One region of the Pontibacter brevis genome, then DNA from elsewhere that is predicted to be linked to it. Evidence: riboswitches for the same ligand, from Rfam matches in the RefSeq annotation. Region 1 holds a riboswitch; each other region holds the start of a gene.
What was found. Region 1 has a riboswitch for cobalamin ahead of ACYVB1_RS20505 (TonB-dependent receptor plug domain-containing protein). Riboswitches for the same ligand answer to the same signal wherever they lie in the genome.
Positions count from the first base shown of each region.

Region 2: linked by a shared signal. The riboswitch ahead of ACYVB1_RS03940 ((2Fe-2S) ferredoxin domain-containing protein) and the one ahead of ACYVB1_RS20505 (TonB-dependent receptor plug domain-containing protein) in region 1 are both predicted to bind cobalamin.
Region 3: linked by a shared signal. The riboswitch ahead of ACYVB1_RS04020 (TonB-dependent receptor) and the one ahead of ACYVB1_RS20505 (TonB-dependent receptor plug domain-containing protein) in region 1 are both predicted to bind cobalamin.

Region 1 covers NZ_BAAGXV010000089.1:82,962-87,056, reverse strand. Annotated here, with positions in the region: gene ACYVB1_RS20510 (DUF5074 domain-containing protein) at 1-599, opposite strand, end outside; gene ACYVB1_RS20505 (TonB-dependent receptor plug domain-containing protein) at 638-2,524, opposite strand; cobalamin riboswitch at 2,662-2,868, opposite strand; gene ACYVB1_RS20500 (DNA-3-methyladenine glycosylase) at 3,005-3,604, shown strand; gene ACYVB1_RS20495 (hypothetical protein) at 3,721-3,891, opposite strand; gene ACYVB1_RS20490 (hypothetical protein) at 3,937-4,095, opposite strand, start outside.
Region 2 covers NZ_BAAGXV010000015.1:10,202-14,296, reverse strand. Annotated here, with positions in the region: gene cobN (cobaltochelatase subunit CobN) at 1-1,288, opposite strand, end outside; gene ACYVB1_RS03945 (hypothetical protein) at 1,418-2,071, opposite strand; gene ACYVB1_RS03940 ((2Fe-2S) ferredoxin domain-containing protein) at 2,075-2,455, opposite strand; cobalamin riboswitch at 2,577-2,763, opposite strand; gene ACYVB1_RS03935 (bifunctional adenosylcobinamide kinase/adenosylcobinamide-phosphate guanylyltransferase) at 3,013-3,525, shown strand; gene cobT (nicotinate-nucleotide--dimethylbenzimidazole phosphoribosyltransferase) at 3,575-4,095, shown strand, end outside.
Region 3 covers NZ_BAAGXV010000015.1:32,479-36,573, forward strand. Annotated here, with positions in the region: gene ACYVB1_RS04020 (TonB-dependent receptor) at 1-1,750, opposite strand, end outside; cobalamin riboswitch at 1,826-2,006, opposite strand; gene ACYVB1_RS04025 (AAA family ATPase) at 2,110-2,637, opposite strand; gene cbiB (adenosylcobinamide-phosphate synthase CbiB) at 2,664-3,602, opposite strand; gene ACYVB1_RS04035 (pyridoxal phosphate-dependent aminotransferase) at 3,581-4,095, opposite strand, start outside.

The DNA.
Region 1 (4,095 bases):
ATCGTACTCTCTACCGCGTCAGTAGCCGTGTTGATAACAATAACAGTGTTGCTGCCGCTGTTGGCTACGTAAAGCTTGTCGCCTGCTATCAGGAGTTGCTCTGGCTGTATGCCCACCTCAATTGTGTTAGTAACAGTGTAGGTGCTCAGGTCGATAACTGATACACGGCCAGTCGAACCGCTGTAATCCACGGTTTCCGTAACGTAGCCCTTCTGGTTGTTAAGTGCTTCGAAGTAGCGGGGCAACTGCAGGCCTTCTATCACGCCAACTGACTTAAAAGTACTGGCGTTCACCACCTCAATCTTATTGCTGTTGTTCGCCACAATAAACGCCCGCTCACCCTGGATATCCATATCCTGAATGACATCACCTAGCAGCTGTCCGTTGTTTTCTTTGGCGAAAATACCGTTTTGTACTTGCTGTGAATTGGTATTATAGTAGGAGACAGAGCCATTTGACTGTGTAAAGTTGCCTTCGTTGGTCACAAATACACCATCCTCTGCATATGCTCCGCTTGGGCCATCGCTGTCGTTATCGCAACTGGTAAAGGCAAAGGTGCTGGTAAGTAAAGACGCAGCTACAATTAGACTGCGAAACATGTTGAACTTTCTCATTTGAATCATTTAGAATATATAGTTTAAGGAATAATAAAGCGTAAGCTAAAGGTGTACCCCCTGGGCGGCATGGCCCGGGAAATCATCGTCTGGTACGCTGCATTGGTTACATTATCAGCGCGAAGCGTCAGGATAAGGGTATTCTGGTGGAGCTGCAGTTTTTTACTCAGAGCCAGTTGCAGCAGCAGAAAATCGTCTAAGCTGGTTGTTTCGGAGTTGCTGGTGTAGCGCAGGCCGGTGTAATTCAGATTGCCCAGCACAGACCAGCCGCGGTGATTTGCCTCTGTAGCAAAGATGGCTTTGTGCAGCGGCACGTACATCAGCTGTTTACCCTTGTCGCCCCTGCCTTCATACACTGCTACCTGCTTGGAGGAGGTGTAGGTATAGCCGGCGGTGCTACTCAGCTTTATGTCGCCAAGGGTAGCAGTAGCGGTACTGCTGAGTTCCAGGCCTTGGGAGCGCACTTTCTGCAGGTTAGTCGGACGCCAGTTTCCGGTGTAATCCGGTGCCCACTGTATCCAGTCGTCAATCAGCATGTGGTAAAAGGTGGCCTCTGTTTCCAGCAGCAGGGAGTTACCCAGCACCAGCAAGTGACGCAGGCCACCTTCATAGTTCCAGCCCTGCTCCGGCTTCAGGTCAGGGTTTCCAGCGCCAATCCAGAAGCGGTCGTTTAGGGTGGGCACACGGTAACTGCCGGAGGCATTGCCTTTCAGTGAAAGCTGGTGCCTGTTGTTATTATAGAACTTCCAGTTAAAGCCAAGAGCAGGTGTTGGAAGCGGGTTATAGTTCTCTACAAAGGCTTGCCGGAAATTGAGTGTTAAAGCAAGCGGGGCAACTGGGTTATAGCGGAAAAGCGCGAAGACAGAGGCTCTGTTCTCGTCCTGCTGCCCGGTATAGCCAGTGTTCTCAGCCACAAAGTGCTGCAGGTTTACGCCTCCGCGGAGGCTCCAGTTCTGGCCCTGCGTAAACGTTTGTTCCGCCTGTAACTGGTATGTCTTTACATCGGCCACCGAACTAATGGAGATGTCGGTGTAGTGCAGGTAATCTTTAAAATAAGCAGCTTTTATGTCGGTCTGTCCCCAGCGGCCGTTGTGCTCCAGTGCAGCCATCAGGCGCAGGTTGCGGTCCAGTTGTTTTGCATCGTTATAAGCTGCTCCCATGGCCGGCTGCAGCTCCCGGTTGGCATACGTGTACCAGGTGTGCAGTGCTACCTTGGTTTTGGAGGACAGGTGATAGGTGAGATCCTGTGTAAGGCCACGGAGTTGCTGGGCTGCGTGCTCCTGTGTCACTTCCGGTGTTCCTGAAAGGGACAGGTCTCTGTAGGTAAAATTATTTTCTGCCACCCGCAGGTAAGCACTGGCGCCTACCAATAGCTTTGCGTTGCTGTAACGGAGGCTACCACTGCTGAAGTAGCGGCCGAAGCTCCCTGCCTCCTGTTGCAAATCAACTCCAAAGCCCTTGCCTTTATATTCAGGAGAATTCAGCAGCACCGCTCCGCCAATGGCACCGCTGCCATAGGTAGCTGCAGCAGAACCATACTGTACTGTTACTTCTCCAACGCCACTAACAGGCAAAGTAGAGAAGTCAGATTGGCCTAAGGTAGCAGGGGCAATGTTCAGGCCGTTCCAGAGCACAGCCGTCTGAGAGGCATTGGTACCCCGGAAAGCAACGGATGAAAGCCCGCTTACGCCATAGGTTTTAAAGTAAATAGGTGTGCGGGCTTGTAATGCGTCGGCCAGGGAGCTGGAGGCGTAGGTGCTGAGGTAGCTGCTGTCTACGGTGCTCACGCGGCTGCCAGCGGCATACACTTCGGCGGGCTTACCGAAGACCTCAACCGTACGCAGCTTGTGAGCCGCAGAATCCTGTTGCGCCAAAGCAGGCATAGCCAAACCCAATGAGCAGACAGCCAAAGTTAAACAAATACGGAAAGAAAATAATACCACGTACCCGGTTGCTTAAATCCCGAAGCATGCGATAAGGTAAAAGAAGCAGAAACAGCAAGCGCGCTTAGCGAAGGCCGTGCAGCTTTTTACCCGAAAGCATACGACAAATCAGTGTCGGACTGGCAGGTCTCCTGGCTCTCTTCAGTTAGCCCGCCTTCCCATGCGGCAGTTGCCGCACAGTGGCCGTTGGTATAGGCTAACTCTCTTTATGAAGATAACAGTTGCGGGAACAGCACAGGTTTTGCACCTGTTTCCCTTTTAAGGCTTTTACCACGGCAGTAGTAAGAGCCACCAATCTGACCGCAAAGATACGCGATAAATATGAATTCTGGTTAAGAATCTAAAATTGAGACGAAGGCGCTGTTCCAAAAGCCTAGGTCCCACGCCTGAACTCCCTGGCCATAGTGCCGTACCAACAAATCATAAAATAAACAACAAGCAACGAACTTGAAGCTACCGAAGGAATTTTATACCCGCCCGCATGTAGTAGAACTGGCGCAGGAGTTGGTTGGCAAGTACCTGTACACGAACATAGACGGCATCCTGGCTGGCGGGATGATTGTGGAGACAGAGGCTTATGCCGGGGAAAACGACCGTGCCTGCCACGCCCATCTCAACCGCCGGACCCAACGAACAGAAATCATGTACCACGAAGGCGGTGTGGCTTATGTATACCTGGTGTACGGCATCTACTACCTGTTCAACATCATCACTAACCAAAAAGATAAAGCCGATGCAGTGCTGGTGCGGGCTATTGAGCCGGAGGTAGGAGTGGAGGAAATGCTGCTGCGCCGTAACATGGCAGCTATAAAGCCTAACCTGACTGCCGGGCCGGGCGTGCTGAGCATGGCGATGGGAATTGACAAAAAACTTTACGGCGCCGACCTGACCGGCGACACTGTCTGGTTGGAAGATAAAGGTATTCAACCTCCTCCAGAAAGCATTTCCGCTGGCCCGCGCATTGGTATTGACTACGCGGGAGAAGATGCCAGCCTGCCCTGGCGGTTCTGGCTAAAGGAAAACAAGTGGGTGAGTAAAAAGCGGTAATTTAAATGACAGCAGGTACAGCAGCCGTGCTACCTGGCCAATAAACAGAAATGCCCATAAAAAAGCAGCCACAACATATCTGCTGTGGCTGCTTGCTATATATCTGAAACAGTTATTTACTTCTGCTTTTTTTGTTCACTATTCTGCTCCTGGTCAGTACGACCCTGTGGGGTTTGGTTCAGGGAGCCTTTTTTCCCTACAGCATCGTTTTCAAGGCTGTTTGAAATGTCCTTGTTCTTGCCTGCCTGTTCTGATTGGTTTTTCTGATTTTCTTTATCTGTGCTCATAGTTCTCGTGTTAAAAGTTTATTTAAAATGTTTTTGCAGTTAATTCTATTTACTCTCATCCTCATTGCCAGCGGGGTCACTTTGCCAGTTACCACCTTGCGACGGCCTGTTAGGGTTTTGAGTGCGGGAGCTTGTTTCGCCCATACCACCGGTACCGTTGTGCGATCCCTGGCTTGTTACTTTAGGTGCAGGCTCGGCTCCACC
Region 2 (4,095 bases), on a different contig from region 1:
TAGCCTGGAGAATGGGAACATTCAGTTGGCTTAGCACCTCATCTCCTGCTACACCTGTGCCATCCACACTCCCATCACGCATAGAAAAAGAAACCGTATTGACCAGCGTATCTATTCTAATCCCTTCATCTTCTTCTCTGAAAAACCGAAAGGCACAAGGCCACCCGGAATCAGGGTCTGTTGCCTTTAGGGAGGCTGTATAAACAGGCAGTACATTCAGCTCTTTATCTTCTAAAGCTCTGACCAGGGAATCTACAAAAGCAGTATTGCCACTGATCCAGTGTGCGCGGTAAAAGGTAATACCCACTGTGGGATAAGCAGGATGATGCATTTTTACCCAGTCCTGTATGCTTGCATTTTCAGGCAGGTCAGGATGATAAATACCATGATCCGGTAGAATAACGGGTGCCTCATACCCAAAACCTGTCATGAGCAGATGATCAGACAGAAAGTGCAGGAGGGACACTAAATTGATGTGGCCACTGGCCTGCAGGTAGGCTAATGTCTCGTGCAGTATGGCGGGTGACACCGTAGAAGTGGCTGCAAATTCAGGATTCAATTCTCCGGAACCGCTTAACACGATCAAGTGCTGCCCCTGAGCTTTAGCACGGCGCACTAACTCACTGAAACCCGGTATGCTGCTTGGGCGCCCCAGAATACGGAGAATGATAATCTGAGCAGCTGCAATTTCCCTATCCAGCAACTGCGCCATATGGGCTTCGCTTTTTATAGCCAGCAGATTGACACCCATTGTTTTTGGGAAACCTTCGGGCAACAGCTTTAGGGCATTGTGAAGCGTAAGCAGATCTGTATCGGCGTGTGTGAGAAAGACAATCCCGCCATCTGGTGCAGCAACCTCACCTGATAGAGTAGCAGTTTCAGAACCTTTCCAGGTGTAGAACTGAAAAACATACTCACTCAGCTCTGCTGGTGGCACCAGAAAGCCATCAGCCGCAATCATGCTTTCGATATAGTCAAAAATGGCTTTTACCTGCCACTCGCTGTTTACAGAGTGAAACCAAACGGAATTCCCATCAAAGAGTAGAGTAACAACATTTGCAAGTGTGCAAGGGCCCAGGCAGCCGCCTTTGGTCATGTGCACCACATTCCGAAGCTTGCGTTGCAGCCATTCACTTTTGTATAAATCTACCGGTACAGGAGGATAGCCCCTGTCCACTCTGCCACAGCAGCAAGCATTGTAGCAGTATGACAGATGTCCCCGGCGTTGCACCAGGTTGATGGCTTTTCCATCGGCTCGGATTACCCGCTGACGCTTTATCTCTCTCATTTGGCTTCTATTGCCTCCCTTTTAAGATCTATAAAATTTGCATGACAGAATTAACAGTCATTATCGCTTTAGCCATCAGCTCATAAAACACGATGGAGCTTTCAATAACATACCTGATTATCAAAAAGTCTAATACCGTATCGCCATAGCCTGCTCTGCCAGTACCCAGCACCCAATAGCAATTGAGAAAACACCGGCTCCGGAAATAATATACCTGAAAAAGAACCTGCTTCGCTTCACAATGTGGGAGAAAGACAAAGAAAGGAGGTAACCATAAGCTGTCATGGTCAACAAAATTCCTGCGGACTGAAGGATGATAATCCATAAGGCAGTGTAGCTATTATCAGCAGCCATGGTAAGCGCCACCGTACAGGCACCACCTGTTCCTGCCATGCCATGCAACATACCTATTCCCAAAGAACGGCTTACTATAGATTTCTTTTTTTCGGCATTTACCGGAGGTATGACCCGAGGCACATTCGGTTTAAAAGCAAGAAGCAAAGAGCTTATGCCAATCCAAATCATCATGGGTCCTATAGCCCATTCTGCTACAGTACTGATGCTGAAGGGCAAGGCTGATTTAAGAAGCAGTGCCCCGATGCTCAGCAAAATCAGGGTAATAGAATGCCCCAATGCCCACTGGCTTGACTTCCACATCACGTTACGCAGTTTTGCTTTACTGTCTTTCTCAGAAGTAAGCACTGATACAGCAGCTACGTGGTCCGGCTCAAAGGAATGCTGCATGCCAAGCACGAAAGACTGGATTAGTATAGGAGCAACCATAGCTTAATCCTGTATATTGTCAGCAGAGATATGCACGGGCTGTATTGCAGCGTCTCCTTCTCTATAAAGTATACCATCCAGGACCTGGCCCTTTAGAATGTGGTTGGAGACAAGGTGCGCAGCTCTGCTTGCATCTATATCCTTGTACCAAATGCCATCAGGGTAAACAAACATGATGGGGCCACTTTCACATTGGTCGGTACATACAGCTTTGATAGTATGCACCTGCTCCTTTAAGTTAAGGTCTTTTATACAACTTCTCAAAGCCAGGATACTCTCCGCTCCTCCCCTTTTCGTGCACGCAGAACCGCTACACATAAAAATTATCTTCTTTACTTTGGCCAGATCCTTACCCATAGCTTTTACTATTGTTGATAAATACATTACCCCTTCCACATTCTATAGAAAGCATTCGCCTTCTGTAGACGCAGAAAAAAGATTTAATACAATAGAATAGTTAAAGGGAACACGGTTTAACTACCCCAAACCTTTTACCCGAAGGTGTTGGATATTGCATGTATAGGCAGGTCTTCTGACTTACTCTACTTTGTCGGGCCTTCCCGTCCGGAGTACAGACAGTGGCTAGAGGGATAACAAAGCACTAAAGAGATTACAGCAGCGGGAACTGTTCCGGACTCACACCGGATTCCCTATTAATTCCCTCCCGGGAAACCAATACATTGCAAAAATATAAAATAAAACCAGAGGCATACTAACTACTGACGAAATTGTAAAGCTAAAACTGCAAATTTTGGATGTGGTGCGCCTAAATTTGCACTTCAATTCTTTTGAATTTCAGATGCGATCTTCCTGTTTCCGGAATTCGGAGGTAACGAACTTACTTATCTCAGGGCTTTTGATTTCTATTCAGCGGTTATAAAGTCTTAAATTGTGGCGCTTTCGGCCACGGAACTGATTAGCTTACCCTAACAAGTAATAAGATGATTGTATTTATAACCGGAGGAGCCCGCAGCGGGAAAAGTCGTTTTGCCCAGGACATGGCTCTTAAATTAAGTACTGCGCCTGTATATCTTGCCACAGCAAAAATATGGGATCAGGATTTTCAGGAGCGAGTAAACAGGCACAGGGCAGAAAGAGGATCCGAATGGACAAATTACGAAGCATATAAAGATTTGCACCAACTTCCCCTGCAGGGACGTGTAGTAGTAATAGATTGCGTCACTTTATGGCTTACCAATTTCTTTATGGACTATGACAATAATTTAGAAAAGTCATTACATATGTTTCAACAGGAAATAAATAACCTTATCAATTTAGATGCTACTTTTATTATTATTTCCAACGAACTTGGAATGGGTTTGCATGCCGACACGGCTGTTGGCCGCAAGTTTACAGACTTACAAGGTTTGGCCAACCAGTACGTAGCCTCAGTGGCAGAAGAAGCTATCTTTATAGTTTCCGGACTACCTTTGTATCTTAAGAGACAACTTTAAATTTTACCGGCTTTACCGCCCGCTTTTATTATCTTTTATCAGCGTTACTGTGCAGACACCACAACTTATACAACTAGAGGAAATATTAGCCGCAAGGCGTGACACACGCCATTTCACAGACGAAATTGTGCCGGATGAAGTGTTAGAGAAAGCGCTACGGGCTGGCCATATGGCTCCCTCTGTCGGGCTAACAGATGCTACGCGGTTTTATGTTATCAAGGCGCAGGAAGTAAAGCAGGAGATAAAGAAGCTCTTTCAAAAGTATAACCGGAAAGCCTCTAGCCAAATCGAGGATGAAGCACAGAAAACAGCCTATGCCGCTTTGAAACTGGAAGCCATTGTGGACGCTCCCCTTGGGCTGGTGGTATGCTATGACCGCTCTGTGCTGAATTCCTTTACAATTGGTACCGTTGCCAGTAATGATACCATCAAGTTCAGCGCCGTATGTGCCGTGCAGAACATCTGGCTATCGTTAACGGAACAGGGTTATTCCATGGGATGGGTCTCTATATTGGACTACTACCAGTTTAAAAATTTACTGGGACTGCCCGAGGACATTGAACCTTTGGG
Region 3 (4,095 bases), on a different contig from region 1:
CACCAACATCTACCCCTACTGCCTTCGGAATAGCATTCTGCGGCATTCTGCTAACCGCTACAAAAGCGTGATTAGAGTGCATGCCCACACCGGTTCTCACGTAAAGCTGGAGGTTAGGGGAAGCATCGTACTGAAAGTTTAGCTTTGGACTGATGCGTAGAATTCTATTCCGACCGTTGTTTGAAGATTCGGCCCTGTCTTCCACTGCGTAATTAAAAATATCTGTCCTGATACCGGCATTAACAGTGAGTTGCTCAGATAATTTTATAGTTTCATTTACGTAACTGTAGTAGTTCGCTTCTTCAATTTTAGCGTCCGAACGGGTAGACAGAATCCTTCTCCTGATACTTTCATCAAAGCCGCTGTGGATAAAGTCTGCTCTGATGCCGGCACCGGCTTCTAATAATGCAGCTTTTGAGAGGAGAGAGCCGGTGCTTGTGAAGGCTATCTTATACCCCGTCATGTGCCTCTTTTCTCTTTGTCTTATCTGGTCTCCCTGCACAGAGTCATTTAGGAAAAAGGTAAAGTTTGAGTATAAGTCAAATTCGTTGTAAGTGTAATACAGGTTGTGTTTTATAGATTTATCTGAGTCTATGTCTCTTGTGAGAGAGGCATTCATATTATAGCGAGAGGTAGCTCCTCCTTCTGTGTCGTCAATGGCTCCGAACCGGGAGATCTTTCCTGCTGTTACTTCCCGCAAAGGAATCTGCCCCGACGCATACCAGGGGCTGTGAAAACCAGATAAGGAAAAGTTTACAAAAGACCTATTATTCAAAGTAGCACTATATTTTGTGAAAAGGTTGGTTCTCCGATAGTGTTGCGGGCTCTCAAAGTACCCATCCGTGTAAACGTGCTCTGCCGCTACATAAGCACTTTCAAAACCAGACGTGAAGAGCTTTTTCTCTCCTAGCAAATCAATTACAGTTAACAGGCGGCTGCTGTTAAACCTGCCATACTCTGCCTTTAGGAAGCTTCTGCCCGGCTTGGTCATGGTTGTGAAGGAGGCATTTCCTGCGACAGCCATGTTACCCATCCTGGTGTTGTATGGGCCCTTGTTATAAGAGGCATTCGCTATGAGCTCCGGAATTACAAAATGTAGGTCTGCATAACCCTGTCCATGTGCATGAGACACCATGTTTACAGGCATTTCATCTACAAAGACGGCATAGTCTGTACCATGGTCAATGTCAAACCCCCTGAGAAACAGTTGCTCCGCTTTGCCTCCACCGGCGTGCTGACCAATAAACAGCCCCGGTACATTTTTAAGTAAATCCTGGGCAGAGTTTACAGGACGCAGTCTCAGGTCTAGCTTATCGATTTTATTTGACCCTGTTTCCTGTAAAGCCGGGCTGGTAACTTCAAATTCCTGTAGGTTCAGTATGTTCTCCGAAAGAATGACAGACAGTTGCTTTTTTTGACCCGGTCCTACCTTTACCGAAAGGCTTTTTCTCTCATAGCCAAGGAGCGAAAAGCTTACCTCGTACGTTCCGGGAGCAATTGTCTGCATGGAGAACGCCCCTTTTTCGTTGGATAGGGCTTCCTTTTCCAAGCCTAAAATGAAAATGCTCACTCCCTGTAGTGGTTTTTGATGAATATCGTAGACGACACCGCTAATCTGGCCGGATTGTGCTAGGGCAGGAAGGTGGGAGCAGATCAAGAGCAATATAGCTAAGAGGAGGAGCTTGTCTGAATTACTTAGTCGCCGATTAAAGCAATACATCTTTTGAATGATTTTAAAAACAAAAATCATTCATAGCTATAGGGGGATGAACGGAGGAGATACAATATGGCTAGTATATATCCACCAGCTTTTTACCCGAAAGCTATGAATCTCATGTTATTGGCAGGTCTTCTGGCTAACTCAGCTTTGTCGCCTTCCCATCTTGTCAGACAGTGGCCATGGTTAACAAAGCAAATAATGAGCTTACAGCAGCGGGAACTGCTCCGGATTCACACCGGATTCCCTATTAATTCCCTTCCGGGAAACCAATACGGGGCAAAAGTAGGTAATTATTTGAGAGACCACTCATATTTTTTGCGCCATACCTGATTTAAGTCAAGTTTAAAGCAGTAGTCAAAGGTCCTTTGTTATGAGGTTCCCAGGTGCAATCAAATATGGGATATAACAAAATTCACCCTTTCCTCTACCGAGGCATTGGGCAACTCTATAATGGTATAACGGAGCGATTGGTAAATGTCTTTGATGGCATGGAATAAAGTTACTGCCTCCTCGAAAGTTTGCCAGCGTTCGCTGTCATTCACGTAGATTTCCTGCCATGGAGGTATAAGAAAGACAAGCGGGCTATACCGGTATTGCTTTACAGCATGAAAATATGCTTCATCTACAGGCTGCTGTGCCACCTTCAGATAAGCAATAATGTCCGGTATACCTCTGTCAAAGAATGTTATAGGCGAAGCAGTATGGGCGTGCTCGTAATTTTGTATCATCCGCTCCAATACATTGCGTGCAAAGCAGGGAAGATTCACCCACGGTAAGCAGTTACTTCCCTTTGTTGTTTCCTCGATGATAAGCTGTCGGGAAGCCTCTTCTGAGACGGTGTATCCTTTGAGGTATAATGCCTGCAGGAGCGTGCTTTTACCTGCTCCGGGCCCTCCTGAAATAACGTATTTATGCATGCCTGCTAAGCCGGGTAATACTTGTTTTATTGCAAGAGCAAAGAAAGCAGCATAATGCCGGCTACCATCACAAAGCAGGTGCTGTGATTTATCCTGCTCACACGGTAAATTTCCTTGTGCTCAATTGCTCTGTTTCGTTCGCCAATATAGGGTTTATCTACCAGCACACCATGGTATACATTAGGCCCTCCGAACCGGCAGTTCAAGATGCCTGCCAGGGCTGCCTCAGGATAACCGGCATTGGGGCTTTTATGTTTGTTGCCGTACTTTAAGACAAAGACGATGGCCTGCCAGCACATACTTACCAGCGCCATGAGGATGGCTGTGATGCGGGCAGGTATAAAATTAGCAACATCATCCAGACGGGCGGCAAACTTTCCAAACTGCTCATATCGTGCGTTTCGGTAGCCCAACATGGAATCCATTGTATTAATCATCTTATAGGTCATCATGCCCGGTACACCAGCCAGTGCGTAGTAGAACAGGGGAGCAATCACGCCATCGCTCAGGTTCTCAGACATGGTTTCGAGCACAGCAATTCTGATTTGCTGTGGTGTTAGTTGAGAGGTGTCGCGTCCGACAATACGCGAAAGTTGTTTTCTGCCTGCCTCCAGCCCCTGTGTGTGCAGTACCTGGAAAACCTCTCTTCCTTCGTCTATCAGACCTCTATTGGCCAGGCCATAGAAGACAAAAACGCCGGCAAACAGAAGGTAGAGGTAGGGGTGGAGCGTAAGCAACAGATCTCCCACAACTTTGAAGGTAAAGAAAGTCAGCAGGCAAAGTCCGAGCGCCAACAGCATACCCTTCAGGAACCTATGCTTCGGTTTATTCAATAGCTGCTCCCCTTTGTAAATAAGGTTGCCGAATACCCTCACCGGATGTGGCAATTTCTCCGGATCGCCAATCAGCAGGTCCAGTAGGTAACCGATGGCGAGTGGAACGATCAGGAGCAGTGATTGTTCCATTTCGTCAGGGACTGAATAAGTAATTGATTTTGGACTGGTGCAAGCGTGGCTATTCTGAAGTGCGTCTCTTTTAATCCTCTGAAGTTACTCGCATCACGAATTAAAATTCCATGCTGTTCAACCAGGTATTGCTTCAGTTGTGCGGCGGTGCCATGTGCTGTTTCAGCCAGGAAAAAGTGTGTGTGGCTGTCGTGTACTTTAACTCCTGTCTGTTGCATTTGAGTTGCGAAGGATTCTTTGTCCTTCAACAGTTGCCTGACAGGCAATTGTAAGAGCTCGTAATTATCAAATATAAATTTACCTGCCGTTATCGCCAATACGTTTACGGACCACGGAAATTTAAAGGTTTTTAACTGGGCAATCTGTTTCTTATGGGCCACTATGTATCCCAGGCGCAAGCCGGGTATGGCAAAGGCCTTGGTCATGGAACGAAATATGAGTAAATTTTCATAGCGGTTAAGCAGGGGAACAGCTGTTTCTATGGACAGTGTAA